2 regions of the Bradyrhizobium sp. CCBAU 45389 genome follow, and region 2 is predicted to be linked to the other one. Evidence: riboswitches for the same ligand, from Rfam matches in the RefSeq annotation. Region 2 holds a riboswitch; the other holds the start of a gene.
The links. A riboswitch is a leader RNA that binds a small molecule or an ion and turns the genes downstream of it on or off. The one in region 2 is predicted to bind glycine.

Region 1 (15,365 bases), 160 kb from region 2:
GTGCGTCCTTGTCCTTGGGATTGATGCGGATCGCCTCATCATAGTCCGTGATAGCCAGATCAAGGTCTCCTCGTGCGGAGTACGCAGTTCCCCGAGCGCGGAATGCAGGACCGTCCCCCCAGCCGGGTGCAGTTGTGCCACCATCAAAAGACGCTGAAGCGAGATCGGCGTCTTGACCTTGAATCTGATGCGTCCCCTCGCCTGGGCTTCCCTGATCCCGATGGGCGAGCTGAACTGCCTGTGTGAAATCGGCAATGGCGTGGTCGTAGTCGCCTTTTCGAGCATAGGCGACACCCCGGCAGAGGTAGACAGCGCGACCTCGTGGGTTGAGCTCGATGATCCGGTCATAATCGGCGAACGCGCGGGTGAACTCGTCCAATTGAAGGAAGGATTCTGCGCGAAAGAAATAGAATTCCTCGCTCCTTGGCTTGATCTGCATGGTTTGATCGAGTGCGGCCAATGCGAGCTCTTTGTTGCCCCTGGCGAAGTAGACCCGACCGCGACACAACTGGCCCCCGCCGGTTTGCGGGCTCAGCTCGACCGCTCGGTCACAGTCAGCCATGGCACGATCCAGGTCTCCCTTGCGGATGAAAGCGAGACCTCGGTCGACAAGCGCTATGACATTGTCCGGATGGACCAGGAGGGCTTGATCATAGTCAGCGATAGCGCGGACCATATCTCCTTTGGCTTGGTAGATTCGAGCGCGCCCCAGGCGGGCATAGACAGCCTTGGGATCAAGCTCGATGACCTTGTCGTAGTCGGCAAGCGCAGCGTCGGTTTGTCGCCTCGCGGTTTGTGCAGCAGCTCTCTGAAGACGCGCGTTCAGATTGCCCGGATCGCGTTCGATGATCACGTTGTAGTCCGCGATCGCAAGGCCGACCTCACCTTTCTGGCGGTAAAGCATGGCACGGCGAAAGTGCGCCGCGATCACGCTCTGTTGCATGGCCTTCCCAGCCTCAATGATGGCGGTGCAGCCCGCAATGCGATCATCGAGCGTGATGTTGCCGAGCGCGTTGCATTTTGCGGCCAGGGGCATTTCCGCTCGGGCAGGCAATACTTCGATCAAGATTGTGAGCGCCAACGCGCTTAAGCTTGCTGCCGCACCAACGAGTGCGCGGCCCACCATTCCAAACATGCAGTCCCCATTTCAATTCCCAGGGACATCATAGCAACCGATTGCGCCTCTGCACAGCCCTTGGTTGCGGCGTTGGCGTGCAGCTCGGGTAATAGTGCGTGGCGTGGATCAGCCACAAGCGCGGTGCCGTAGGGTGGGCAAAGCGACTTGTCCGCCGTAGCTCGAAGAGCGAAGGCGGAAGCGTGCCCACCATCTCTCTCCGACACAAAGAGTGGTGGGCACGGCGCGATGCGCCTTTGCCCACCCTACGAGAGCTGCGCCCGACGAGACCTAACTGCCCTGCTCGATCATCCCCTGCAGCCGCACCAACTCCGCCTCAAGATCCCGCTCCACATCCGCCGCGCGGATGTCGAGCACGCGATAATCCCGCGCCTCGAGCCAGGTCCGCCGCCCTGCGCGGTCGGCGGCGATGGCTTCGCCCTCGCCGGGGTTCACCAGCTCGATCGCGATCCGGTGCGGGAACGAGACGAAGTCCGGGATGTGGCGTCCCACAGGGGTCTGGCGCTTGAACCCACCTGCGAAGCGGCGATCGCGGGTCAGGGCCTGCCAGAGCAGGCGCTCGGCGTCGGTCGGGTTGCGGCGGAGCAGGCGGGCGAGGCCGCGCACGGTGGAGCCGCTGTCGGGCACGCCGCCGCCCTGGCCGTGCTCGGCCAGCAGCGCGCGCAGGCGCGTCGCCTGCTCGCCGTCGAGCACGCCGCCCTTGGCCGGGCCCTTGCGCCCCTCCGCGATCGCCATGATGACTCCATGGAGGGTGTGCATGTCCTGCTTGGTCGGCTCCATGCGGCTAAAAATGTTGCGCAGGTTCACCAGCATGGTGTCGCGTTTCTCGGCCGGCCGCAGGAACTCGACCTTGTCGAGCTCGCGCACGAGATTGTCGAAGAAGGCCTGCATCTGGTGCTGCGAGGCGCGCTCGGAGCGCTCCGGCATGGCGTGCGGCAGTTCGCCGGATGTGGCCCGCTTGAACCATTCATAGCCGATCAGCAGCACGGCCTGAGCGAGGTTGAGCGAGGCAAAGCCGGGATTGACCGGAAAGGTGATGATGCGGTTGGAGAGCCCGACCTCCTCGTTGGTCAGGCCCCAGCGCTCGCGGCCGAACAGGATACCGGCCTTTCCTCCGGTCGCGACGTGCCCGGCGATCTCGCTGGCTGCGGCCTCCGGCCCGACCACGGGCTTGGCCTGGTCGTGGGGGCGCGCCGTGGTGGCGAACAAGAGGTCGAGGTCGGCGACCGCCTGCTCCACCGTGTCGAACAATTCGACCTTTTCCAGAATGTGGTCGGCACCGGCCGCCGCCCGCTGGGCCGCGATGTTGGGCCAGCCGTCCCTGGGGTTGACGATGCGCAAGGCGCCGAGGGCGAAATTGCCCATGGCGCGCGCAGCCATGCCGATGTTTTCACCCAGCTGCGGCTCGACCAGGATGACGATGGGACCGTCGAGGGAAAGGCCCGTCTTGCTCTTGTCAGTCCCCGACATCTCGCTTCGCTTTCACACTGTCTCTCAAGGCCTTGGCAAGGCCGCCTTAGGAAATGATTCAAGGCGGCCTTTTCGAGTCGGTCTTGGGCCGGCCGGCGCTGCCCGCCTGTCGTTTGCCTGTCCTGACAAAATTCTCAAGGGAAATAACGGGTTGGATTCGACTTTTGAATCTCGCTTGAAACCTCACCCCCGCCCCAGCCGTGGTGTCAGGCCCCGCTCCCCATCTGGGGAAGCTGGATGAGCTAAAAGTGCATAATCACTTGGCTTTCGCCCGCTGCTATCAGGTGCTAAGAGGCGGCGGATATTCACGTTGGCGCGACCAGCGCCGTTCCCAAGAGGGCTTCCCCGAACATGGCAAAAATCAAGGTATCCAATCCCGTCGTCGAACTCGATGGCGACGAGATGACCCGGATCATCTGGCAGTACATCAAGGACAAGCTGATCAACCCGTTCCTGGATGTCGAACTGCAGTATTTCGACCTGGGCATGGAGTACCGCGACCACACCAACGATCAGGTGACCATCGACGCCGCCGAGGCGATCAAGAAGGTCGGCGTCGGCGTCAAGTGCGCCACCATCACCCCGGACGAGGCCCGGGTGAAGGAATTCAACCTCAAGCAGATGTGGAAGTCGCCGAACGGCACCATCCGCAACATCCTCGGCGGCGTGATCTTCCGCGAGCCGATCATCTGCAAGAACGTGCCGCGCCTCGTTCCCGGCTGGACCAAGCCGATCATCATCGGCCGCCATGCCTATGGTGACCAGTACCGCGCCACCGACATCAAGTTCCCTGGCAAGGGCACCCTCTCGCTGAAGTTCGTCGGCGAGGACGGCACCGTGATCGAGAAGGAAGTGTTCAAGGCTCCGGGCGCCGGCGTCGCCATGGAGATGTACAACCTCGACGACTCCATCATCGACTTCGCCCGCGCCTCGCTCAATTACGGCCTGCTGCGCAACTATCCGGTCTATCTCTCGACCAAGAACACGATTCTGAAGGTCTATGACGGCCGCTTCAAGGACATCTTCCAGGACATCTACGACCGCGAGTTCAAGAAGGAATTCGAGGCCAAGGGCCTGACCTACGAGCACCGCCTGATCGACGACATGGTGGCCTCGGCGCTGAAGTGGTCCGGCGGCTATGTCTGGGCCTGTAAGAACTACGACGGTGACGTGCAGTCCGACACGGTCGCGCAGGGCTACGGCTCGCTCGGCCTGATGACCTCGGTGCTGCTGACCCCCGACGGCAAGACCGTCGAGGCCGAAGCCGCCCACGGCACGGTGACCCGCCACTACCGCGAGCACCAGAAGGGCAAGGAGACCTCGACCAACTCGATCGCCTCGATCTTCGCCTGGACCCGTGGCCTGTCGCATCGCGCCAAGCTCGATAACAACCCGCAGCTCGCGAAGTTCGCGGCCACGCTGGAGAAGGTCTGCGTCGACACGGTTGAAGAAGGCTACATGACCAAGGACCTCGCGCTCCTGGTCGGCGCCGACCAGCGCTGGCTCTCGACCACCGGCTTCCTCGACAAGGTCGCCGAGAACCTGGTCAAGGCGATGGCGGCGTAAGCCGACCGCAATTTTGCCCGACTGGGCCAGACATCATCACGGGCCGCGCCTTTGGGCGCGGCCCTTTTTTTGAGACCCCTCGCGCGGAGATGCGACCATGTCGACCAAGCTTGCCGTCCCCTGCCTGATGCTGCTCACAGTAATGGCCGGGCCGGCCGCCGCCGATCCGCTCCCCGAGGCCATCGCCGCACCTGGCGAGACCGCCGTGCTCAGCGTCCACGCCGAGGGCGCGCAGGTCTATGAGTGCAAGGCCGCCGCCGACGGCAAGCTCGCCTGGGCCTTCCGCGAACCGGTCGCAACGCTTCTCTCCGAGGGCAAGACCGTCGGCCGCCACTATGCCGGCCCGAACTGGGAGCTCGCCGACGGCAGCGCCGTCGTCGGCAAGGCCATCGGCAACGCGCCCGGCGCAACGGCTGCCGATATCCCCTGGCTGAAGCTTGAAGTCGCCTCCCGCCGCGGCAGCGGCACCCTGACGCCCGTCACCACCGTCCAGCGCATCAACACCCATGGCGGCAAGCTCGAGGGTTCTTGCGACAAGGCCGGCGAGTTCAAGAGCGCGCCCTACTCGGCTGATTATGTGTTTCTGAAGAAGGGCTGACCGCTCAGCGGTCCGTGTCGTCCCTCTCAGCCTGCGCCAGCTCCGCCGCCGCGAGATCGCCGCTGTCGGCGAGCCGCGCCTTCGCGGTGGTATGGACGTGATCGGCGAGCGTCGGCATGCGCGCGATCAAAGCGTGGAAATCCTGGGCGTCGAGCACGAGCAGGCGCGTCTTGCGCGTCGCCGTGACGGTGCCGCTGCGCTTGGTCTTGTGCAGCAGTGCGATCTCGCCGAAGAAGGTGCCGTCGGCGAGGCGCACCTGCTGGCTCGGCAGCGCGATCTCGACCTCGCCGGCGGTGATGAAATACATCGACGAGGCCGCATCGCCCCGCCGCACCAGGATCTCGCCCTGCTCGATGGTGCGGGCGCGCAGGAGGCGCATGATGTCGGCGATCTCCGCCGCGGACAGATGCGAGAACAGCGGCACCCGCGCCAGCATGCCCCAGGTGACGACGAAATCGCGCCGCTTCACCTCTTCGGCGAACGCCGAGGAGATGATCGCGACCGGCAGCGCGATCATGGCGAAGCCGCTGATGATGGCGAAGGTCGAGATGAATTTTCCGAGCGGCGTCACCGGCACGACGTCGCCATAGCCGACGGTGCCGAGCGTCACGATCGCCCACCACATTGCCTGCGGGATGGTGCCGAGCTTGTCCGGCTGCACGTCGCGCTCGATGGCATAGAGCAGCGAGGCAAAGGTCAGGACCGCGCCGATCAGGATGACGATGCAGCCGATCAGCGCGCGCCGCTCGGCATGCACCGCGGCGAGCAGCGAGCGCATCGCCGGCGAATAGCGGATCAGCTTGAAGAACGGCAGCACGCCGAGCCCGGCCAGCGTCGCGTGCCGGCCCGTGGCGAGCACGATCGCAGCCGGCAGGAACGCCATGAGGTCGATGATGCCGAGCGCGGAGAAGGCATAAGAGAGCCGGTCGGACAGCGCCGAGCCCCTGCGCTGGGTGTGCCCCGCCACCGTCCACAGCCGCGCCAGATATTCCAGCGCGAACACGATGACGGCGAGGACCGCGATTGCGCTGAACAGCGCATCGAACCGCGCGTCTAACTCCGGCACCGAGGCGAGGATCATCGCGACCACGTTGAGCACGATGACGGCGATGATCAGCTGGATGAAGCGCGACCCGACCGAATAGGCCAGGGGGTCGTGCTCCAGCAATTCGTAGAGGCGATCCCGCAAGTCGGGATCGCCAGGCCCACGTCCTCGCGGAACGAGGCCCATGGTGGCCTTAAGCGCCTGCCATCGCTTTTTCGATCGCCGCCAGCGCCGCGGTCGCGTTGGCGCCGTCGGGACCGCCGGCCTGCGCCATGTCGGGCCGGCCGCCGCCGCCCTTGCCGCCCAGCGCCTCGGAAGCGACGCGGACGAGGTTCACGGCGTTGAAGCGCGCGGTGAGGTCCGGCGTGACGCCGACCACGACGCCGGCCTTGCCGTCCTCGGTGACGCCGACGATCGCGACGACGCCCGAGCCGATCTGCTTCTTGCCGTCGTCGGCAAGGCCCTTGAGATCCTTCATCTCGATGCCTTCGACCGCGCGCGCCATCAGCTTGACGTCGCCGACCTCGCGCACGCCGCTCGCAGCGCCGTTGCCGCCGGATGCGCCGCCGCCCATGGCGAGCTTCTTGCGCGCGTCGGACAGCTCGCGCTCGAGCTTCTTGCGCTCCTCCATCAGCGCGGCGATGCGCGCCGGCACGTCGTCGATCGAGGTGCGCAGCTCGTTCGCGGCGGTCTTCGCCAGCGCCATGGTCTCGTTGGCGTGTTTTCGCGCGTAGTTGCCCGTCAGCGCCTCGATGCGGCGCACGCCCGAGGCGACCGCACTCTCGCCCGTGAGCGTGATCAGGCCGATGTCGCCGGTGCGCTTGACATGGGTGCCGCCGCAGAGCTCGACCGACCAGCCGAGCGCATTGGCGCCGCGCTCGCGCGCGGTCCTGCCCATGGAGACGACGCGGACCTCGTCGCCGTACTTCTCGCCGAACAGCGCGCGCGCCCCGGCCTCGCGGGCCTCATCCACGCCCATCACGCGCGTCGTGACCTCGTCGTTCTCCAGCACCACGTCGTTGGCGATGTCCTCGACGCGGGCAAGCTCCTCCGCCGTGATCGGCTTCGGATGCACGAAGTCGAAGCGCAGGCGGTCGGGCGCGACCATCGAGCCGCGCTGGGCGATGTGGTCGCCGAGCACCTGGCGCAGCGCCTCATGAATGAGATGCGTCGCCGAGTGATGCGCGCGGATCGACGATCGCCTGGAATGATCGACCTCGAGCTGCAGCGCGGTGCCGAGCTTGAGCTCGCCGCTCTCGACCGTGCCGACGTGGACGAAGAAATCGCCGAGCTTCTTCTGCGTGTCGGTGACGCGGAACTTGATGCCGCCCTCACCCGTCAGCACGCCGGTGTCGCCGACCTGGCCGCCGGACTCCGCATAGAACGGCGTCTGGTTCAGCAGAAGCGCGCCGGTCTCGCCCGCCTTGAGGCTGGCGACTTCCTGGCCGTCCTTGACCAGCGCGGAGACCACGCCTTCGGCGCTCTCGGTCTCGTAGCCCAGGAATTCGGTCGCACCCAGCTTCTCGCGCAGTGGGAACCAGATCGCTTCGGAGGCAGCTTCCCCCGAGCCCTTCCAGGACTCGCGCGCCTTGGCCTTCTGGCGCTCCATCGCGTCGGTGAACGCGGCCTGGTCGACGCCGATGCCGCGCGACTTCAGCGCGTCCTGCGTCAGGTCGAGCGGGAAGCCGTAGGTGTCGTACAGCGTGAAGGCGACGTCGCCGTCGAACATGTCGCCCTTCTTCAGGGACGCGCTCTTCTCGTCGAGGATGGCAAGGCCGCGCGCCAGCGTCTTGCGGAAGCGGGTCTCTTCCAGCCGCAGCGTTTCCTCGATCAGCTTCTCGGCGCGCATCAGGTCGGGATAGGCCTGGCCCATCTCGCGCACCAGCGCCGGGACCAGGCGATGCATCAAGGGCTCCTTGGCCCCGAGCAGCTGCGCATGGCGCATCGCGCGGCGCATGATCCGGCGCAGCACATAGCCGCGGCCCTCGTTCGAGGGCAGCACGCCGTCGGTGACGAGGAAGGCGGAGGAGCGCAAATGGTCGGCGATGACGCGGAACGAGGCAACCGTCTGCTCCTGCGGCCCGCTGCCGAGCGCCGACGACGTCGCGTCGATCAGGTGGCGGAACAGGTCGGTCTCGAACACGCTCTCGACGCCCTGGAGGATGCAGGCCATGCGCTCCAGGCCCATGCCGGTGTCGATCGAGGGACGCGGCAGATCCACGCGCTCCTCCTTCGTCACCTGCTCGTATTGCATGAACACGAGATTCCAGAATTCGAGGAAGCGGTCGCCGTCCTCTTCCGGCGAGCCCGGAGGTCCGCCCCAGATGTGCTCGCCGCGGTCGATGAAGATCTCCGAGCACGGGCCGCACGGGCCGGTGTCGCCCATCGCCCAGAAATTGTCCGAGGTCGGGATGCGGATGATGCGGTCGTCGGAGAAGCCGGCGATCTTCTTCCACAGGCCCGCCGCCTCGTCGTCGGTGTGATAGACCGTGACGAGCAGCTTGTCCTTCTTCAGCCCGAACTCCTTGGTGATCAGCGTCCAGGCGAGCTCGATCGCGCGCTCCTTGAAGTAATCGCCGAACGAGAAGTTGCCGAGCATCTCGAAGAAGGTGAGATGGCGTGCGGTGTAGCCGACATTGTCGAGGTCGTTGTGCTTGCCGCCCGCGCGCACGCATTTCTGCGACGTGGTGGCGCGCTGATACGGCCGCTTCTCAACGCCGGTGAAGACGTTCTTGAACTGCACCATGCCGGCATTGGTGAACATCAACGTCGGGTCGTTGCGCGGCACCAATGGCGAGGACGGCACGATCTCGTGGCCGTTCTCGGCAAAGAAGTTCAGAAAGGTCGACCTGATCTCGTTGACGCCGCTCATGTTCATCCAATCGGGTGTGCTTGGGCCCGCTCCCGCCGTCCAAACCGGAAATTAAGGCTGATATCTGCGGGCCAAAGCGCTTTTAGACAAGGCCAGCTTCGCTGTCCAGAAACTGTGCAAGCAGATCAGAGGGTTGCCGCAGGCGCTCAATCCCGTTGAAAGCCGCTGAAGTCGCGTTGACAGGCTTGGCTACCCTGTGGTCTGTACCCATCTGTATCGTACGGCCACGTCGGGAGAGACCGGCTTTAGGCAGCCGGCGCCGAAGGAGCAACCGCCCCGGAAACTCTCAGGCAAAAGGACCGCGTGGCTTTGACAGCATCTGGAAAGAGGCGCCGACGGGCTTGAGGCCCGGACTGCGTCCGCCGACGGGATAATACTCTCAGGCACAGCGACAGATGGGGCTTCGACTGGTGTCCATCGGGGAATCGTCCCCGGGGAACCGCCGAGGGCCCCTTAAGATGCTAGCGCACAACCAAGACTCCCCTAGACGTACGCCCCTCCACAGCCTCCATGTCTCCCTTGGCGGCAAGATGGTGCCGTTCGCGGGCTATGACATGCCCGTGCAGTACCCCGCGGGCGTGCTGAAGGAGCACCTTCATACCCGGGCCGCCGCGGGCCTGTTCGACGTCTCCCACATGGGCCAGATCGCGCTTCGGCCGAAATCGGGCAAGGTCGAGGACGCCGCCCGCGCGCTGGAACGGCTGGTGCCGCAGGATATCGTCGCGATTGCGTCGGGACGGCAGCGCTACGCCCAGTTCACCAATGCCGATGGCGGCATCCTCGACGACCTGATGGTCGCCAATTTCGGCGATCACCTGTTCCTGGTTGTCAACGCCGCCTGCAAGGCCGAGGACGAGGCGCATCTGCGCGCGAATCTCTCGGACGACTGCATCATCGATTCGCTCGCCGACCGCGCGCTGATCGCATTGCAGGGCCCGAAGGCCGAAGCGGTGCTGGCGAAATTCTGTGCGGCGGCCCCGGCCATGAAGTTCATGGACGCCGGCCCGCATGAGGTCGCCGGCATCAAGTGCTTCGTCTCGCGCTCCGGCTACACCGGCGAGGACGGCTTTGAGATCTCGGTTCCCGCTGCCGATGCCGAACGCCTTGCCAAGATGCTGCTGGACAATCCGGACGTGCTGCCGATCGGCTTAGGTGCCCGCGACAGCCTGCGGCTGGAAGCTGGCCTGTGCCTCTACGGCCACGACATCGACACCGCCACCACGCCGGTCGAGGCCGCCCTGGAATGGTCGGTGCAGAAGAGCCGCCGCAGCGGTGGCGCCCGTGCCGGCGGTTTCCCCGGCGCGGAAAAGATTCTGGCGCATTTCGATCACGGCGCATCCCGCCGCCGCGTCGGCCTGCGTGCCGAGGGCCGCGCGCCGGTGCGCGAGGGCGCGCTGCTGTTTGCCGATAGCGCGGGCGGCGAGCCGGTCGGACAGGTTACCTCGGGCGGGTTCGGCCCGAGCCTGAGTGCGCCGGTCGCGATGGGCTACGTGCCTGTGAGCCTGAGCGCGCTCGGCACAAAACTCTTCGCCGAGGTGCGCGGACAGCGCCTGCCGCTCGCAGTCGCCGCCATGCCCTTCGTGAAAAACACCTACAAACGCTGAGGACGAGACAATGACCACGACGCTGTACACTTCCGACCATGAATGGCTCGCCATCGACGGCGATACCGCCACGGTCGGCATCACCGACTACGCGCAGCAGCAACTCGGCGACGTCGTGTTCGTCGAATTGCCCAAGGTCGGCCGCACCTTGAAGAAGGCGGAAGCCGCAGCGGTGGTCGAGTCCGTGAAGGCGGCCTCCGACGTCTACGCCCCTATGACCGGCGAAGTGCTCGCGGCCAACGAGGCGCTGGCCGCCGAGCCGGCGCTGATCAATTCGGACGCGCAGGGCGCGGCCTGGTTCTTCAAGATCAAGATTGCCGACAAGAGCGAGCTCGGCGGCCTCATGGATGAAGCCGCCTACAAGGCCCACACGGCTTAAGGACGATGGAGCAGGCGATGACCGCGCACCGTAAATCCAGCGGCGAGACCGCCGCCAGTTTCGTTCGCCGCCACATCGGCCCATCAGTGCGCGATGTCACCGCAATGCTCGAAACGGTCGGCGCCAAAAGCGTCGACGCGCTGATGGCGGAGACGCTGCCGGCCTCGATCCGGCAGGCATCGCCGCTCGATCTCGGCAAGCCGCTCAGCGAGACCGAGGCGATCGCGCATATGGCCGAGCTCGCCGCGCAGAACCAGGTCTTCACCTCGCTGATCGGCCAAGGCTATTCCGGCACGATCCTCCCCGCGGTGATCCAGCGCAACATCCTGGAGAACCCGGCCTGGTACACGGCGTATACGCCCTACCAGCCCGAGATCAGCCAGGGCCGGCTGGAGGCGCTGTTCAACTTCCAGACCATGATCTGCGACCTCACCGGGCTCGACGTCGCCAACGCCTCGCTGCTCGATGAAGCCACCGCCGCTGCCGAAGCCATGGCGCTCGCGGAGCGCCACTCGCAGGTCAAGGCAAAGGCCTTCTTCGTCGACAAGGACGTGCATCCGCAGACGCTGGCGGTGATGCGCACCCGCGCCGAGCCGCTCGGCTGGACCCTGGTGGTCGGCGATCCCCTCACCGATCTCGCTAACGCCGACGTGCTCGGCGCATTGCTGCAATATCCGGGTTCTTCCGGCGCATTGCGCGACCTCAGGCCCGCGATCGCCGCACTGAAGGCCAAGGGCGCGCTCGCGATCGTTGCCGCCGACCTGCTGGCACTGACGCTGCTCGCCTCGCCCGGCGAGCTCGGCGCCGACATCGCGATCGGATCCGCGCAGCGCTTTGGCGTGCCGATGGGCTATGGCGGGCCGCACGCGGCCTATATGGCGGTGCGCGATGCGCTGAAGCGCTCGCTGCCCGGCCGCCTCGTCGGCCTCTCCGTGGATTCGCGCGGGGCGCCTGCCTATCGCCTCGCGCTGCAGACCCGCGAGCAGCACATCCGCCGCGAGAAGGCGACCTCCAACATCTGCACCGCGCAGGTGCTGCTCGCCGTGATTGCTTCGATGTACGCGGTCTATCACGGCCCTGAGGGCCTCACGCAGATCGCGCGCAACGTGCATCGCCGCGCCGCTGTGCTCGCGGCCGGCCTGCGCAAGCTCGGCTTTGCGCCTGATAGCGAGACCTTCTTCGACACGCTTAGCGTCGATGCCGACGCCAAGCGCGCCGAGATCCTCGCGCGTGCCGCTGCCGAGAAGATCAATCTCGGCGTTGGCGAAACGAACTTGCGCATCGCACTCGACGAAGCGACGACGCCAGCGACGGTGGAAGCGGTCTGGCGTGCCTTCGGCGGCACGCTTGCCTATGCCGAGATCGACGCCACTACGCGCGAGGCGCTGCCGGAGGCGTTGAAGCGCACCACCGCCTTCCTGACCCATCCCGTCTTCCACGCGCATCGCTCGGAAACCGAGATGCTGCGCTACATGCGCAAGCTCAGCGACCGCGACCTGGCGCTCGACCGCGCGATGATTCCGCTCGGCTCCTGCACCATGAAGCTGAACGCGACCACCGAGATGATGCCGCTGACCTGGCCGGAATTCGGCAGCTTGCATCCGTTCGTGCCGCGCGAGCAGGCCAAGGGCTATCACGCGCTGTTCGCGCGGCTGGAAAAATGGCTGTGCGACATCACCGGCTATGACGCGATCTCGCTGCAGCCGAATTCAGGCGCGCAGGGCGAATATGCCGGGCTGCTTGCGATCCGCGGCTATCATGCGGCGCGTGGGCAGAGCCACCGAAAAATCTGCCTGATCCCCTCCTCCGCCCACGGCACCAACCCGGCCTCGGCCGCGATGGTCGGCATGGACGTGGTGGTGGTGGCCTGCGAGAAGAACGGCGACGTCGACGTCAACGATCTCCGCGCCAAGGCGGAAAAGCATTCGAAGGACCTTGCCGCGGTCATGATCACCTATCCCTCGACGCATGGCGTGTTCGAGGAGCACATCCGCGAGATTTGCGACATCGTGCATGACCATGGCGGCCAGGTGTATCTGGACGGCGCCAATCTCAATGCGCAGGTCGGCCTTAGCAGGCCCGGCGATTACGGCGCCGATGTCAGCCATCTCAATCTGCACAAGACCTTCTGCATCCCGCATGGCGGCGGCGGCCCCGGCATGGGCCCGATCGGCGTCAAGGCGCATCTTGCGCCGTTCCTGCCTGGCCACCCGGCGACGCAAGCCGATGCTCCGGTCGGCCCGGTCTCGGCCGCACCGTTCGGCTCGGCCTCGATCCTGACCATCTCCTACATCTACATCCTGATGATGGGCGGCGAAGGCTTGAAGCGTGCCACCGAGATCGCGATCCTCAACGCCAACTACATCGCAGCGCGCCTCGATGCGCACTTCCCGGTGCTCTACAAGAACGCCAGGGGCCGCGTCGCGCATGAGTGCATCGTCGATCCCCGTCCGCTCAAGACGACGAGCGGCGTCACCGTCGACGACATCGCCAAGCGCTTGATCGACTATGGCTTCCATGCCCCGACCATGAGCTTCCCGGTGCCGGGCACGCTGATGATCGAGCCGACCGAGTCGGAATCGAAGGCGGAGCTGGATCGCTTCTGCGATGCCATGATCGCGATCCGGAAAGAAATCGCCGAGGTCGAGGCCGGCCGCTTCAAGATCGAAGCGTCGCCGCTGCGTCACGCCCCGCACACCGTGCACGACATCGCGGACGATGCGTGGAATCGTGCCTACTCCCGCAGCGAGGGCTGCTTCCCCGATGGCGTCTCGCGTACCGACAAATACTGGTGCCCGGTCGGCCGCGTCGACAACGTCTATGGCGACCGCAACCTGGTGTGCTCGTGCCCGCCCGTGAGCGATTACGCGGAAGCCGCGGAGTAACGGATTCGTAGGGTGGGTTAGCACGCGGCTGCGCGAAGCGCAGTCCGCTGGCGTAACCCACCTCTTCTGTCTCTACGGATACGAACCGTGGTGGATTACGCCGAGCGATGGCGCTTCGCGCATCGCACGGCTAATCCACCCTACAGTTTCGACTTAGGGCGCAACCAGCGAACGCCCCTGCGCATCCCAGCGCCAAAGCCGCTCGTTGGTAAGAAGCGTACCACCCCACCAGCGCCGAATCGGATTGAGCCGACGAAAATCCTCGCGGGCTTCAAGCACCGCTTTGCCAAACTCCGTCAGCGACAGCCGGCTGCTGCGAAAGGCAGCGTTGCGGCTTCTTGCATTATCCCGATCGAGTGTCGCCAGCTTGCCGTCCAGACCCGCAACGGCGGGCGCCGGGCCGAATGCGAGTCCTTCGAGCAGCGTACCCAACTCCCACGGATCGAACACGCGCGCTCCAAGCGTGCCAGGCCGAAACAGCTCATCGGTGCGATTGTGTCCACTTGCGATCAGCTCGAGAAGCCGCATCTCGGTCGCCCCCAGTCCCATCACCGGCGAGGGCAGTTCCGATAGCAGGTCTTCCATGGCCGGCTTCAGGAAAGACAGCTTGCCGAGCGGCCTGTCGAGCAGCCCGGCGCAAAGCTCGGGCGTCGGCGCGCGGTAGGCCTCCCAGGCCATTCCGGCGATCGCAAAATCACTTTCTGCGATATTGAACTGCCGCACGTCACGGTGACGAAGCTCTGCGGGATCTGCTCCGCGCAGATCGAAATCGACAAAGCGCAACTTCAGACGCTCGGCGACCGTCGGATGAGAACGCAGGTAATCGAGCATCCAGATCAACTGCAACTGACTGTTCGGCTCAGGATCGAACCACAGCTCGATGAGGTCTACACCGTAGGTCTTGCAGAACCAGACCAGTCCGGCACCCTTGTGCGCAAGGCCCGTCTGGGAAGACCGGCCGACAAGATCGAACCACATTACTGCCGGATTGCCTCTTACAGAGTCTCCTTCCAGGTAGGCGTCCAGGTGGTGCGCGTTGGGTAACACTCCCAAGACGAACCGAAAAATAAGCGGGACGACCATGTCGGCGCGGTTCGCATGAGCAAGACCAACGCCGGACGAACTGGTCAGGATCACACGCTTCATCGTCGGCGCGCCCCCCTCACGCAAGACGAAACGGGCACCGAAGACGTCGGCAACTCAACGTCCTCAGTGCCCGCTCCTCGCGAAAACTTTCCCGCGTTAAGGCTTATTCGTCCGCCGGCTCCTCGCCGTCGGCGTCGCTCTCGGGCGTGCCGGCCAAAATCTGCTCGGAGATCAGGCCGGAGTTCTGGCGGATCGAGGTCTCGATCTTGGCGGTGATGTCGGGGTTGGCCTTCAGGAAGGCCTTCGAGTTCTCGCGACCCTGGCCGAGGCGCTGGCTGTCATAGGAGAACCAGGCTCCCGATTTCTCGACGATGCCGGCCTTGACGCCGAGATCGAGGATCTCGCCCATCTTGGAGACGCCCTCGCCGTACATGATGTCGAACTCGACCTGCTTGAAGGGCGGCGCCAGCTTGTTCTTGACGACCTTGACGCGGGTGGTGTTGCCGACCACTTCGTCGCGCTCCTTGATCGCGCCGATACGGCGGATGTCGAGGCGTACGGAGGCATAGAATTTCAGCGCGTTACCGCCGGTCGTGGTTTCGGGCGAGCCGTACATCACACCGATCTTCATGCGGATCTGGTTGATGAAGATCACCATGGTGTTGGACTTGTTGATCGAGGCCGTCAGCTTGCGCAGCGCCTGGCTCATCAGACGCGCCTGCAGA
Region 2 (15,365 bases):
TCGGCTCGCCGACGATCTTCGTGGGCAAGACCGACATGTATTTCGGCAACGACCGCCTGCCGTTGATCCGCGAGGCACTTGCGCGCAGCAAGGCGAGCGCGGCCTGATGGTGCGCGCTGTCGTCTGCCGCGCGCTCGGTGCGCCCGAGACACTCCGGCTGGAGGAATTTCCGTCGCGCGCCCTGAAGCCGGGCGAGGTTCGTGTTGCCATTCGCGCCGCTGGCTTGAATTTCCCTGATGTGCTGATGGCCGCCGGTGAATATCAGCTCAAGCCCGAGCTGCCGTTCACGCCCGGCATGGAGGCTGCCGGTGACGTCACCGAATTGGGCGCGGAGGCGAGGGGCGTTGCCGTCGGCGACAAGGTCATCGTCAAGATGCGCCATGGCGCCTTTACCGATGAAGCCGTCGTGACGCCGTCGCAGCTCACCCCTAAGCCGTCCACGTTCGACTACGCGGAGGCCGCGACCTATCTCGCCGGCCACGGCACCGCCTATCACGCGCTGATCGATCGCGGCCGGGTCGAGCCGGGCGAGGTACTGCTGGTGCACGGCGCCGGCGGCGGCGTCGGCCTTGCCGCCGTCGAGATCGGCAAGATGCTGGGCGCGACCGTGATCGCAACGGCGTCCAGCGACGAAAAGCTCGCGATCGCGAAGTCGCGCGGCGCCGATCATCTCGTGCGCTACGACCGCGAGCCGTTTCGTGATGCCGTCAAGCGCATCACCGATGGGCGCGGCGCGGATGTCGTGTTCGATCCCGTCGGTGGCCAAGTGTTCGAGGACTCGATGCGCTGCATCGCCTGGGGCGCGCGGCTATTGGTGATCGGTTTTACCGGCGGCATCGGTTCGGCCAAGACCAATCTCTTGCTGATCAAGGGCGCCAGCGTGCTCGGCGTGCGCGCCGGCGAAGCGGTGCGCAAGAACCCCGCGCTCGGCGAGGTGCGCCTGAAGGCGCTCTTGCAATGGGCGGAGGAGGGCAAGCTGCGCCCCAACGTCTCGCACCGCCTGCCGCTGGAGGATTACGCCAAGGCGATGCGGCTATTGATCGACCGCAAGGCGATCGGGCGCGTGGCGCTGGTGATGGAGTGACGGTGCCGTAGTCGCGGTGCCGTAGGGTGGGCAAAGGCGCTCTTGCGCCGTGCCCACCATCCATCGGGAAGCAAAGCAAGAATGGTGGGCACGCTTCGCTTTGCCCACCCTACGAGAGCGTCACTTGTATTCCCGCTCCGTCCACCATGGGAAATAGTCCGGCATGTCTGTCGATACCTTGTTCTTGAACTGCGCAGGCCGCTTCTCCAGGAACGACACCACGCCTTCCTTGACGTCGTCGGAGCGGCCGCGGGCGTAGATGCCGCGGCTGTCGACCTTGTGGGCTTCCATGGGATCGTCGGCGCCCATCATGCGCCACATCATCTGGCGGATCAGCGCCACCGACACCGGCGCGGTCTTGGCGGCGAATTCCTTCGCGAGGGCACGTGCGGTCGGCAAGAGATCATCGGGCGCGACGACCTTGCTGACGAGACGCCCCGCCAGCGCTTCCTGCGCCGGGAAAACGCGGCCCGAATAGCACCATTCCAGCGCCTGCGAGATACCGACGATGCGCGGCAGGAACCAGCTCGAGGCGGCCTCGGGCACGATGCCGCGCTGGGAGAACACGAAGCCGAAGCGCGCGGCATCCGAGGCGATGCGGATGTCCATCGCGAGCTGCATGGTGACGCCGATGCCGACCGCAGGGCCGTTCACCGCGGCGATGACGGGCTTGAGGCATTTGAAGATGCGCAACGTCACCTGGCCGCCGCCGTCGCGCACCTGCGGATCGCTGTAATCGACCTTGCCGTCGGCGAAGCGGTTGACCGGCCCGCGCCGCGCATCGCGATCGAACGTGTCGGCACCGGAAGAAAGATCTGCGCCCGCGCAAAAGCCGCGGCCCGCGCCGGTGACGATGATGGCGCGGACATTGTCGTCCTTGTCGGCGGCGTCGAACGCGGCGATCAGCTCGGCTTGCATCTGCGCATTGAAGGCGTTGAGCTTGTCGGGCCGGTTCAGCGTGATGGTGAGGATCTGTTCGGCGACCTCGTATTTGATCGTCTCATACGCCATGGTGGTTTCCTTCCCTGTCTCTTTGTCGGTCTCTCTAGCACGTCATTCCGGGGCGCGCGAAGCGCGAGCCCGGAATCCATCTTTCCGTACCAGTAGTGCCGATGAATGGATTCCGGGCTTGCGCCAAGAGGGCGCAACCCGGAATGACTGAATTCAAGCTACTTCGCCGGCGGCTTGGGCCAGGGCCGCTGCGCGCCGCGCAGGCCCTCAAACGCCTTGGCCATGCCGAGCACGCCGATATCGTCGAAGCGGCGGCCGACGATCTGCACGCCGATGGGAAAACCCTTGGCGTCGAAGCCGCCATTGATCGAGACGGCCGGATTCTCCGACATATTCCACGGCACGGTATAGGCGATGTGCTCGAACGGCTTCATGGGATCGTTGGTGGGCGAGGCCCAGTCTGCGGGATAGTTGACGTTGGGTGCGGTCGGCGAGATCACATAGTCGAGCTCGCAGAACAGCTTTGACGCGGCCGCGCGGATCGCCATGGTCTGGTTGAAGCCCCGGATGACGTCGACACCCGAGAGCTTCGCGCCGGACTCGCCCCATTTGAAGATATAGGGCAGCACCTTTGCCTGTTCGGCCGGCGTCAGCTTGGACAGATCGTCCCACATCCGCGCGCGCCAGAAATTGTCGAGGCCGTCGAGCATCTCGCGGGTGAGGATGCCGTCGACTTCCGTCACGACGCTACCTGCGGATTCAAACGCTTTCGCGGCCTTCACCGCGACGTCGCGCACCGGCTTCTCCAGCGCCAGGCCGCAGCCGGGATCGAGCATCAGGCCGATGCGCAGTTTTCGCGGGGACTTTTCCAGTCCCTTCCAGTTGAGTGGCTCGGCGGGCAGGCTCATGCCGTCGCGCCGGTCGGGCTTTGCGATCGCGCTCATCATCAGCGCGCAATCGTCGACGGTGCGGGTCATGGGACCCGCTACGCGACCGACATAGACGGGATCGATCGGCACGCGGCCAAAACTCGGCTTCAGGCCGACGAGGCCGCACCAGCCCGCAGGCAGACGGACCGAGCCACCGATATCGGTGCCGAGGTGCAGCGGGCCATAACCAGCCGCCGCAGCGGCGCCGGCGCCCGCGCTGGAGCCGCCGGGGTTCTTGGCGAGATCCCAGGGATTGCGTGCGAGCGCGTGGAAAGAGGAGAGCCCGGAGGACAGCATGCCGTAATCGGGCATGGTGGTCTTGGCGAAGATGACCGCGCCGGCTTCGCGCAGCCGCGCGGCGGGCGGAGCGTCCTTCTCGGCCGGCACGAGCTTGACGCTGGCCGCGCCCAGCGGCACCGGCACGCCCTTGGTCGCGATGTTGTCCTTCACCGTGACAGGCACGCCGTCGAGCGCGCCTGACGGCTCGCCCCCGCTCCAGCGCGCGGTCGAGGCCTTGGCGGCCTCGCGCGCGCTGTCGGGATCGAATGCATAGAGCGCCTTGAGGTGCGGTTCCCACGCCGCGACATGCGCGAGCACGTCCTCCAGCACCTCGCTCGGCGAGAATTGCTTGGCGCGATAGCCCGCGATCAGGTCGACCGCGGACAGATCGTGCAGCGAGGTGACCGTCTCCTCGGCGCTCTTTTTCTGCATTGCTAGCCCACCGGCATGCGCGTTTCGATGATCCGAGCGAACATGCTGGCGCCGATCGGCAGGATCTTGTCGTCGAGCACGAAGCCGGGATTGTGCACCGGCACCGAGCCGTCATGGCCGACCCAGAAATAGGCGCCGGGAATGGTCTCCAGCATGTCGGCGAAATCCTCGCTGCCCATCTTCGGCTGGGCGCGGGTGATCACGTTGGCGGGGTCGACGATCGTGCGCGCGACGTCCTCGACCACCTTGGACTGTTCGACCTGGTTGATCAGCACGTTGAAGGTGTCACGGATGTCGACGTCGATCACGCACTGGTAGGCGCTTGCGATGCCGGCGCAGATGGTGCGGATGCGTTCGCTGACCAGGGTGCGAACTTCCTTCGAGAAGGTGCGGATGGTGCCGCACAGATGCGCGTCGCCGGGAATGACGTTGTAGGCGGAGCCGGCGTGGATCTGGGTGATCGACACCACCGCGGCCTGCAGCGGCTCGACGTTGCGGCTGACGATGGTCTGGATCGCCTGCGCCAGCGTGGTTGCGATGATCACCGCATCCTTGGAGCGCTCGGGCATCGCGCCATGCGCGCCGTAGCCCGTGATGCGGAGATCGAAGAAATCGGCGCTGGCCATGGCCGGACCGGGCAGGATCGCGATCTCACCGTGATTGAGGTCGGGCGCGTTGTGCAGGCCGTAGAGCTCGTCGCAGGGAAACTTCTCGAACAGGCCGTCCTTGATCATGGCGCGGGCGCCGCCGAGGCCTTCCTCGGCCGGCTGGAAGATCAGATGCACGGTGCCGTCGAAGTTCCGGGTCTCGGCGAGATAGCGCGCGGTGCCGAGCAGCATGGTGGTGTGGCCGTCATGGCCGCAGCCGTGGAAGCGGCCGGGGATCTTCGAGCTCCACTTCAGATTGGTGTTCTCTTCCATCGGCAACGCATCCATGTCGGCGCGGAGGCCAATGCGCTTGCCGCTCGAACCCTTGCCCTTGATGACGCCGATCACGCCGGTGCCGCCGAGACCGCGATGCACCTCGATGCCCCAGCTCTTCAGCTTGTCGGCGACGATGCCGGAAGTGCGTACTTCCTCGAAGCCGATCTCGGGATGGGCGTGGAGGTCGCGCCTGATAGCGGTGAGTTCGTCGGCATAGCCGTCGATGCGGTCGATGGTGGGCATGGTTCCTGTCCGGTTAGCGTGAAGGAGGGTTGAAAACGGGGCCGTTCGGCTTGATGCGGATGCCCGGACGCAGGCGCGTCCAGGGGAGAGACGCGGTATCGGCCGGCATCGCGCCGGGGGCGGCGCAGATCATCAGCTTTTCCGCGATCGGCTCGAAATCGGCGCGGAAGTGCACCGAGCTCTTGTTGACCAGAATCTTCTCCTGCGTCGGCTCGATGCCGACATAGCGGTACATCGCCTGGTCGGCGAGCTGCGCCTTGTGCGAGGAGACGACGACGCGGACGTCGCCGATACGCAAGGCTGCGGAGGGCCCCATCTCCATCTCGCGGCCGCCGTAGTAAGGACCGGACGCGATGAAGCGGCCGTCGGAGAGTGTTTCGACCACAAACGTCTCGCGATAGGGCTCGTCGCCGGGAATGCCGGACTTGCCGCCGAGCGACAGCGTCACGGTGGCGCCGACGCCGGCTTCGTGCGCGGCCTTCGCCGACTCCGGATCGTAGATGGCGCCGGTCGCGGCGCTGGCCTTGTTGCGCACCAGCGCGCGCAGCATGCCGGTGGTATCGGAATCGCCGCCGGCGCCGGGATTGTCCTGGGTGTCGGCGATGATGATCGGCTTGCTCGCGCTCTTCGAGAGTTCCATCGCATGGCGCACGCCATCGTCGGGCAGCCAGATCTTGCCGTCGAAATCGTTCTCGTGGCTTTCGATCAGCCTGACGATGGCATCGGCCGCACGGTCGGCCTCTTCTTGCGTCTTGCCATAGGCGAACACGCTCGGCCCGCAGTCGCGGAAATCGGCGGCGGGGAAGCCGGGCGCGAAGGAGAGGGTGGGAACAGCATCGTTCTCGAGAGCAGCGAGCTTCTCGTAGATGCCCTTGGTGGGAAAGTCGTTGGTGCATTGCCAGCTGATCGCGATCAGGAACGGCAATTGGCGGAACGACTTTGCAAGGCGCTGCCTGGTCTTCAGCAGCAGCGCGAGATGCTTCGCGCAGGCGCGGCCGGTGTCGGCCATGTCGACATGCGGATAGGTGCGGTAGGCGATCAGCGCGTCCGCATGCTCCATCATTGCAGGCGTGACGTTGGCGTGGAGGTCGAGGCTTGCGACCAGCGGAACATCCTTGCCGATGACGCGGCGCACACGTGCCAAAATCTCGCCTTCGCCGTCGTCGAGATGCTCGGTCACCATCGCACCGTGCAAGTCGAGATAGACCGCATCGATCGGGCCCGCGGCGGCGATGCCATCGATCATGACCTTCACGATGCGCTCGAAGGCATCCTTGGTGACATGCGCCGACGGGCTCGCACCGCAGGCAATGGTCGGAATGAGTTCCCAGCCATTCGCCTCGGCACTGTCGACGAAACCGGCGAGGCCGACATTGATGCGGCGCATCACCTTCAAGACGTCGGCACCTTCAGTCATCGCCGGCCAGCCGCCGCCATGCTGGAAGTCGGCAAAGGTCGCCTTTGTCGGCGCGAAAGTGTTGGTCTCGTGCAGGAAGCCGCCGACGGCGATACGTGTCATTCAACCCAGTCCGGTCAATCAAGAGTGCGCGACGTTAGCCCCGGCTTTGCGAGGAGAGCAAGGCGGGAAGCAATCGCGCCGTGCATAGGGTCAAGACGTTTTGGGAATGCTGCGGGGCGGTGGGCGTTGTGAGCTGCTCCGCCAACCACACCCTCGATGTCGTCCCGGCGAAGGCCGGGACCCATAACCCCAGGGAGAAGTTTGGCGAAGATTGGTCGTTCGGGACTAGCGCCACCCGCGATCGATAAATCACGCGGTATGGGTCCCGGCCCCTCGCCGGGACGACGGTGCGGAGGCAATAGCGCTCCACACCACTCCATCACGCGCGGATAGACATCACGCGGTGGCCGCCACGCCCTCCGCCACCGGCCGGAAGTTCGCAAAGTCCCAGTTGCGTCCCGGCGCGGCATCCAGCAGCGCCCTGGTGTAGGCCTCCTTCGGATGCGTCAGCACTTCGGCGGCGGGGCCCTGCTCGACGACGCGGCCGTGCTGCATCACCACGACCTCGTCGCAGATCTGGGCTGCGACGCGCAAATCGTGGGTGATGAACAGGATGGCGATGCCGAGCCGCTTCTGGATCTCGTCGAGCAGTTCCAGCACCTGCGCCTGCACCGAGACGTCGAGCGCGGAGACCGCTTCGTCCGCGACCAGCACGTCCGGATCGAGCGCGAGGGCGCGGGCGATGGCAATGCGCTGGCGCTGGCCGCCGGAGAACTGGTGCGGATAGCGCGACACTGCATCGGCCGGCAGCCCAACCAGCTCGAGCAGCTCGCGGGCGCGCTTCATCGCGTCGGCATGCGAGACGCCGTAATTGATCGGGCCTTCCGCGATGCTCTCGCCGACGCTGACGCGCGGATTGAGCGAGCGGTAGGGATCCTGGAACACGATCTGGATCTTCTGCCGGTGCGGCTGCAGCAGGCGGCGCGAGATGTCGGAAATCTCGCGGCCGGCAAGGCGCACGCCGCCCGAGGTCGGATCGATCAGGCGGACGATGCAGCGCGCCACCGTCGACTTGCCCGAGCCGCTCTCGCCGACGATGCCGAGCGTGCGGCCCTTGCGCAGGGTGAGCGTGACCTTGTCGGCGGCGACGACCTCGCGGCCTTTGCCGAAGAACGCGCGCTCCTTGTAGACCTTGCTGAGGTCGTTGGCCTCGAGCACCACGGGCTCGCGGCTCTCCTCGCGCGGCGGCCGCGGCACCAGGCTCGGCACCGACGCCAGCAGGTTGCGGGTGTATTCCATGGTCGGATTGCGCAGCACGGTCTCGAGCGGACCGGTCTCGACCAGGCGGCCCTGCCGCATCACCGCGACGCGGTCGGCGATCTCGGCCACCACGCCCATGTCGTGGGTGATGAACAGCACGGCCGTGCCGTGATCGCGCTGGAGGTCGCGGATCAGGGTCAGGATCTGCTTCTGCGTGGTGACGTCGAGCGCGGTGGTCGGCTCGTCCGCGATCAGCAGCTTCGGCTCCAGCACCAGCGCCATCGCGATCATGATGCGCTGGCGCTGGCCGCCGGAGAGGCGGTGCGGGTAGGAGGCGAAGATGCGCTCGACCTGGGGCAGGCGGACCTGCTCCATCATGTCGAGGATGCGCTTCTTGCGCGCCCTCGCGTCGAGCTTGGTGTGGGCGCGCAGCACCTCGTCGATCTGGCGGCCGACCGGCACCACCGGATTGAGCGCGGTCATCGGCTCCTGGAAGATCATCGCCATCTGCGTCGCGCGGAGCTGGCGCAGGCGGCGGTCGGTCGCGGTGAGCAGCTCTTCGCCGACCAGCTTGACGCTGCCGGAGGTCGGCACCAGCGTGCCCTTCGGCAACAGGCCCATCGTGGTGAGCGAGGTCACCGACTTGCCCGAGCCGCTTTCGCCGACGAGGCACAGCGTCTCGCGTTCGCGCACCTGGATCGAGATGCCGTCGATGATGTTGGCGCCCTTCGGCTTCTTGCCGACGGAGACGACGAGGTTGTTGATGTCGAGAACAGGGTTGGTCATGCGAACTCTCTCGTCATTCCGGGGCGCGCGCAGCGCGAGCCCGGAATCCATCGGGCGTCAGTCCAGGCGTTGAAATGGATTCCGGGCTCGCGCCAAGGGGCGCGCCCCGGAATGACAGTGCCACTCGCATCACTTCCCCTCCCGCTGCTTCATGCGGGGGTCGAGGGCGTCACGGGCGGCGTCGCCGATCAGGTTGATGCTGAGGATGGCGATCGAGAGCAAAAGGCCCGGCCAGAAGATCAGCGAGGGCTTGATCTGGAAGTACTGGCGGCCCTCGGCCATGATGTTGCCCCAGGTCGGCGTCTCCGGCGAGATGCCGGCGCCGAGGAAGGAGAGGATCGCCTCGGTGAGGATCGCGGAGGCGCAGACATAGGTGCCCTGGACGATCAGCGGCGCGATCGTGTTCGGCATCAGATGGCGCCACATGATCTTCGGCAGGCTGGAGCCGACCGAGATCGCGGCCTCGACGTAAGGCTCCTCGCGTGCCGACAGCACGACCGAGCGGACCAGGCGCGCCACGCGCGGAATCTCAGGGATCGTGATCGCGATCAGCACGGTCCAGAGGCTGGCGCCGGAGAGCGACACCACGGCGATGGCGAGCAGGATGCTCGGCATCGCCATCAGGCCGTCCATGATGCGCATCATCACGGAATCGACCAGCTTGAAGAAGCCGGAGACGAGGCCGATCGAAAGGCCGATGACGATCGACAGGATCGCCGAGCCGATGCCGATCAGCAGCGAGATGCGGCCGCCATAGACCACGCGCGACAGGAGGTCGCGTCCGTAGGCGTCGGTGCCGAGCAGGAATTGCGCCGAGGCCGGTTTCAATCGCTGCGACGGCGCAAGCTGGATCGGATCATGCGGCGCGATCAGCGGCGCGAGGATCGAGATCACCACGATTAGCGCGAGCAAGACTGTTGCCGTGGCGATGATCGGCGTCGAGGTGAGGAAGCCGAAGCGCGGCCGCAGCGGCGACGTGATCGGAATGGACGACTGGGGAAGGGTATCGACTGACATATTGTTCTTGTCCTTGCCTCAGTACCGGATCCGGGGATCGAGCAGGGTGTAGGCGACGTCGATGAGGAGATTGACGACGACGTAGATCAGCGACGTCAGCAGGATCATGGCCTGGATCACCGGATAGTCGCGCGCCAGCACCGCATCCACGGTGAGGCGCCCGATGCCGGGGATGTTGAACACGCTCTCGGTGACGACGACGCCGGAGATCAGCAGCGCAAAGCCGGTGCCGACCACGGTGATCACGGGCACGGCGGCGTTGCGCAGCGCATGCCGCATCATCACGGCAACCTCGTTGATGCCTTTCGCACGCGCCGTTCGCACGTAATCTTCGCCGAGCACGTCGAGCATCGCCGCGCGCGTCATGCGCGCGATCAGCGCGATGTAGATGAAGGACAGGGCGCAGGTCGGCAGGATCATGCGCTCGAAGAACGGACCGAAGCCGTTGAAGATGCTCCGGAAGCCCTGCACCGGCACCCAGCGCAGGTCGATCGCGAAGACCTCGATCAGGACATAACCGACCACGAACACCGGCACCGAGAAGCCGAGGACCGACAGGCCCATCACGAAACGGTCGATCCAGGTGCCGTGCTTCCACGCGGCGATCACGCCTAAGGGAACTGCGACGATGACGGCGAGGATGATGGTGCACAGCGCGATCGAGATCGACGGCTCGACGCGCTGGCCGATCATCTTCATGACCGGCAGGTTGGAGATCAGCGAGGTTCCGAGGTCGCCATGCAGCAGCTTGTTCACCCATGTGATGAACTGCACGATCAGCGGCTCGTTGAGGCCGAGCGATTCGCGGATGCGCTCGAGCCGTTCCGGCGTCGCGTTGTCGCCGGCGAGGATTGCGGCGGGATCGCCCGGCGTTAGCCGCAACAGCAGGAACACGAACAGCGCGACGACGCCCATCACGGGCACCGCGGCCAGAACGCGGCGAATGAGATAACCTAGCATGCACCTATCTCCGGCTGCGGAACTTGTGGGGCCCTGGGGCGTCCGTGGATTCGATCGTGTCTATCATGCGCGCCTGTCACTCGGGCTGGAAAGCCGGCCGGAGATGCCGACTTTTCGGGGCAAATTGTGTGCCAAGGGCAGGGCGGTCGCAAGAGGCCGCCCCGCGTCCGGTCCAAACCACTCAGGATGCATGATGCAGCTCACGCTCAACCCCCAGTGAAGGCACGGTCGGCGGCGCATTGAGCCCGCGCCAGCCGTCGATGGTCCCAGCGATCATCTGCGCGGTCGCGGCCGACAGGGTCCAGCCGAGATGGCCGTGACCGGTGTTGAAGAACACGCCCGGCATCCTTCCTGCGCGCACCACCGGCATCATGTTCGGCATCATCGGGCGCAGCCCGGCCCAGGGCACGACGCGCGATGTTTCGATGGCGGGGAAGTTGCTGCGCACCCAGTCGACCAGCGGCTGCACGCGGTCGGCGCGGATGTCGCGATTGAAGTCGTTGAACTCGGCCGTGCCGGCCACACGTAAACGATCGGCACCGAGCCGGCTGGTGACGATCTTGGCGGCTTCGTCGAGCAGGCTGACGGTCGGCGTCGCGTTGCGACTCTCGGCGGTGTCGAGCTGCACGGTGATCGAGTAGCCCTTCACGGGGTAGACGTTGATGCGATCGTCGAGGAGGGCGGCGAAGTGGCGGCTGGCGACGCCGGCGCAGACCACGACCCCGTCCGCCTTCAGCATGCCGCGTGCGGAGGCGAGGGCATCGCTTGCAGCAAGATCGGCCCAGCCGAGCACGAAGCCGCTGCCGGCGCGCGCGATTGAATCGATATCGGCTTCATGGATGAAGGTCGCGCCACGCCGCTTGCAGGCGTCCGCCAGCCCGCGGGTGAACTTGTGGATATCGCCGGTCGCATCCGACGGCGTGTAGAAGCCGCCATAATACGCCTTGCGCAGCGTCGGCTCGATCGCGCGGATCTCCTCCGGCGTCACTGGACGGCGATCGAGGCCGCCTTCCTGCAGCAGCGCGTTGACGCGCAGGCCGGATTCGAAACCCGCCTTGTCGTGATAGATGTGAAGGATGCCGCGGCGCTCGAGATCGAAGTCGATGCCTTCGCGCGTTGCGATCTCGAACAGATGCTTGCGGGCTTTGATCGCAAGCCGCGTGGTCTCGATGGTGTTGGCGCGGTAGTTGCCGATGTTGGCGACGAACTCGCTCATCCACGAATATTTGTGCCAGTTTGGCCGCGGGTTCATCAGCAGCGGCGCGTCGCGCCGGAACATCCAGCGCAGGCCTTTGAGGATCGTCGCGGTGCTGTTCCACACTTCGGCATTGCTGGCGGACAGCTGTCCGCCGTTGGCGAACGATGTCTCCATCGCGGCATAACGGTGCTTGTCGAGCACCGTTACCTTGTAGCCGCGTTCGAGCAGGGCATAGGCAGTCGTCACGCCGGTGATGCCGGCGCCAATGATGGCGATATGGGTCATGGCAGGTTCGGGGCTCCCGTGAGTTAGGATAGGTCGGCCGCCGGCCAAAGGCCGTTGGCGGCGCCCCATCTGTCACGGTTACCTGAGAGCTTGATCCGCTGCGGATCACGCAACGGACTATCCCCTTCGGTGGACGCCACGATTGCCTGAAATCGCGCCGCCTCTCTCCAGATCGTCCTGACGATACAGTCCTTTTGCCTGAGAGTTTCCGGGGCGGTTGCTCCGTCGGCGTCGCAACGAAAGCTGAATACCTTCGTTGCGATCTCTCCCGCATCGTCGCGTGGACAATCGAGCAGTACGATACGCCTCATTTTTAGACAAGGCTAAATTTAGACCGCGACTGCCAACGCATTGTGCAGTGCAAGGTTGATTCAATTTATTCCAGCGTCGCCAGCAATCCCGCCATCAAGCGCCCGCGTTCGACGAGGCTATCGACCTCGATGAACTCCTCCAGCGTGTGGCCATTGCCGCCGCGCACGCCGAGGCCGTCGAGAGTCGGGATGCCCATGGCGCCGGTGAAGTTGCCGTCGGAGCCTCCGCCGGAGCTCGCATGCGGTAATTCCGCGCCAAGGGATTTGGCGATGCCGCGCGCCTTCTCATACAGCGCCATTGTGCCGGCATCCGGCTCCCAGACCGGCCGCGTCACGCCGCGTGTCACCTTGAAGGTCACGTCGTTGTTGGTGCCCGAGAGTGCCAGCATCTTTTCGACACCGCGGTCGAGATCGGCCTGGCGTTTGGCCATCGACAGCGCCTCGCCGGTGGCGGTCGTAGCAACGCAGTTCACCCACTGGCCGCCATGCACGACGCCGACCGAGAAGGTGCAGTCCTCCGTCGTCATCGCGTCGATCGCGAGAATCTGCCGCGCCATTTCGCGGATCGCCGAACGTCCCGCCGACAGCGTCGCGCCGGCGTGGCTCGGCCGTCCCGTCGCCTCGAGATTGAAGCGTGCGATGGCGTAACGTCCGGTGGTGACGCCGTTGTCGGCGCGGCCGGGCTCGGGCACCAGCACGTATTTATTGCGCGCGGCTTCCGCCTCGATGATGTCCCGGGTCGAAGGCGTGCCGACCTCTTCGTCGGGCGTGAACAGCACGGTGATCGGCAGCGGTGTCGTGAACGAGGCGCGCGCCAGCTGGCGGATCGCTTCCAGCGAGAGATAATTGCCGCCCTTCATGTCGTAGATGCCGGGGCCGTAACACTTGCTGCCCTCGCGCCGCCATTTCAGCTTCTCGATGGTGCCGACCGGGTGGACGGTATCCATGTGGCCGGCGATCAGGATGCCCGGCTCGCCCTGTTTCGGATGCGGAAAGCGCGCGCGGATCACGCCGCCGAAACCCTGGCGGCCGGCGATGCGTTCGATCGTCGCACCCATGATCGCCATGTCCCGCGCCGCGATATCGAGCATGCGGTTCACCGCGTTCGCGTCCCAGGTCGGGCTTTCGCATTCCACCCAGGTGCGCAGGCCCTCGAGCATGGCCTCGGAATCGAAGGGAAGATTGGCTGGATTCATCTCAATGTCTCTCAAGCTGCGAAAGATGGAACGCGCATTGCATCGGCGCGCGGCAGGACAAGCGGAGAGCGTTGTAGAGCTAAACCGATCTTTGTGGAGCCCGTGCGCGCGCCGCGAGGGCTTGCGACGAAACCGGATTGACGCGCTCAACACTGTCTGCAAGTCTCGAAAAGATAAAGGCATTGCATGAGGTTAGTTCGCCCAAGGAACGAACCGGATGCTCAACCAATAACCTGCCTTTGAACAGTTTCACGTCAGGAGAAACTTTTTATGTCCAACTTCATGCGCCGGGGGCCTCGCGCGCTCGCCTCCAAACTTGCGCTGTCGGTCGTCGCGCTTTCAACGGCGCTGGCCTCGCCAGTGCTTGCGGCCGGCAAGACCCTTACCGCCGTGATGCATTCCGACCTTCGCATCATCGACCCGATCTTCACCACGGCCTACATCACGCGTGACCATGGCTACATGGTCTACGACACGCTGGTGGCCCCCGATTCGAATTTCAAGATCCAGCCGCAGATGGCGGACTGGAAGATCTCCGATGACAAGCTGACCTACACCTTCACGCTGCGCGACGGCCTGAAATGGCATGACGGCGCGCCCGTGACGGCGGAAGACTGCGTCGCCTCGCTCAAGCGCTGGGCCGCGGTCGACGGCATGGGCCAGAAGCTCATGGACTTCACGGCGAGCATCGAGGCGACCGACGCCAAGACCATCACGCTGAAGCTGAAGGAGCCCTACGGCCTCGTCCTCGACTCCATCGGCAAGCCGTCCTCGCGCGTCGCCTTCATGATGCCGAAGCGTCTCGCCGAGGTGCCGCCGGACAAGCAGATTCCCGAGCAGATCGGCTCGGGCCCCTTCAAGTTCGTGCAGGGTGAATTCCAGCCGGGCGTGAAGGCGGTCTACGTCAAGAACACCGATTACGTGCCGCGCAAGGAGCCGGCGAGCTGGACCTCCGGCGGCAAGGTGGTGAAGGTCGACCGCGTCGAGTGGATCACGATGCCGGACTCGCAGACCGCGGTGAATGCGCTGCAGTCGGGCGACATCGACTTCATGGAAAACCTGCCCTACGACATGCTGCCGGTGCTGGAAGCGAACAAGGAGCTCACGATCGAGGTCTCCAACAAGTTCGGTTTCCAGACCCTCGGCCGCATGAACTTCCTCTATCCGCCGTTCGACAACGTGAAGGTGCGCCGCGCGGCCCTGCTGGCGATGAACCAGAAGGACGTTCTCGACGCGCTCGTCGGCAACGCCAAGTACCAGAAGATCTGCGGCGCGTTCTTCATCTGCGACACGCCGCTGGCGACCGATGTCGGCGCCGAAACCCTGGTCAAGGGCAACGGCATGGCGGAAGCCAAGAAGGCGCTTGCCGAGTCCGGCTATGACGGCACCCCGGTCGTGGTGATGGCGCCTGGCGACGTCACGACGCTGAAGGCGCAGCCGATCGTGGCCGCCCAGCTGCTGCGCGAGGCCGGCTTCAAGGTCGACCTGCAGGCGACCGACTGGCAGACGGTGGTGAGCCGCCGCGCCAGCCAGAAGCCGCCGAAGGAAGGCGGCTGGAACATGTTCTTCACCAACTGGGTCGCGGCCGACGTCGCCAACCCGATCGCCAATCTCTCGATCGGCGGCCAGGGCAAGAAGGGCTGGTTCGGCTGGGCGGAAGACGCCAAGATCGAGCAGCTCAAGGACGCCTTCGTCCGCGCGCCCTCGATCGACGAGCAGAAGAAGATCGCAGCCGACATCCAGAAGGAAGCCTACGAGCAGGTGATCTACATCCCGCTCGGGCAGTACCTGCTGCCGAGCGGCTGGCGCAAATCGCTCACCGGCGTGCTCGACGGCCCGGCGACGCCGCTGTTCTGGAACGTCGACAAGTCCGAGTAAGGGGAAGGCGCGCCATCGCGCCTTCTCGACCATCGCGCGGCGCCGCTGTCATCAGCGGCGCCGCTTGCCGGGAGAACTGCCAAGAGCACTACCAAGAAGACTGCCAACAGAACTGCCAGGAGAACTTCGATGTTCGAAATGATGCGCCGGGGACGTCTTGCCTTCGCCTCCAAA

Region 1: linked by a shared signal. The riboswitch ahead of gcvT (glycine cleavage system aminomethyltransferase GcvT) and the one ahead of XH79_RS33835 (D-amino acid dehydrogenase) in region 2 are both predicted to bind glycine.

Annotation. Positions count from the first base shown of each region.
Region 1 covers NZ_LBIY01000097.1:36,888-52,252, reverse strand. The annotation lists gene XH79_RS33055 (tetratricopeptide repeat protein) at 1-1,135, opposite strand, end outside; gene XH79_RS33050 (TrmJ/YjtD family RNA methyltransferase) at 1,406-2,605, opposite strand; gene XH79_RS33045 (NADP-dependent isocitrate dehydrogenase) at 2,957-4,171, shown strand; gene XH79_RS33040 (DUF3455 domain-containing protein) at 4,269-4,769, shown strand; gene XH79_RS33035 (cyclic nucleotide-gated ion channel) at 4,774-6,000, opposite strand; gene alaS (alanine--tRNA ligase) at 6,008-8,686, opposite strand; glycine riboswitch at 8,907-8,997, shown strand; gene gcvT (glycine cleavage system aminomethyltransferase GcvT) at 9,145-10,290, shown strand; gene gcvH (glycine cleavage system protein GcvH) at 10,301-10,669, shown strand; gene gcvP (aminomethyl-transferring glycine dehydrogenase) at 10,687-13,554, shown strand; gene XH79_RS33010 (hypothetical protein) at 13,708-14,700, opposite strand; gene recA (recombinase RecA) at 14,804-15,365, opposite strand, start outside.
Region 2 covers NZ_LBIY01000097.1:195,596-210,960, forward strand. The annotation lists gene XH79_RS33790 (2-hydroxychromene-2-carboxylate isomerase) at 1-107, shown strand, start outside; gene XH79_RS33795 (NADPH:quinone oxidoreductase family protein) at 107-1,084, shown strand; gene XH79_RS33800 (crotonase/enoyl-CoA hydratase family protein) at 1,205-2,095, opposite strand; gene XH79_RS33805 (amidase) at 2,254-3,675, opposite strand; gene XH79_RS33810 (M20 aminoacylase family protein) at 3,678-4,841, opposite strand; gene XH79_RS33815 (M81 family metallopeptidase) at 4,855-6,360, opposite strand; gene XH79_RS33820 (ABC transporter ATP-binding protein) at 6,697-8,346, opposite strand; gene XH79_RS33825 (ABC transporter permease) at 8,476-9,363, opposite strand; gene XH79_RS33830 (ABC transporter permease) at 9,382-10,323, opposite strand; gene XH79_RS33835 (D-amino acid dehydrogenase) at 10,505-11,806, opposite strand; glycine riboswitch at 11,874-11,979, opposite strand; glycine riboswitch at 11,983-12,087, opposite strand; gene XH79_RS33840 (M20/M25/M40 family metallo-hydrolase) at 12,183-13,313, opposite strand; gene XH79_RS33845 (ABC transporter substrate-binding protein) at 13,584-15,191, shown strand; gene XH79_RS33850 (ABC transporter substrate-binding protein) at 15,321-15,365, shown strand, end outside.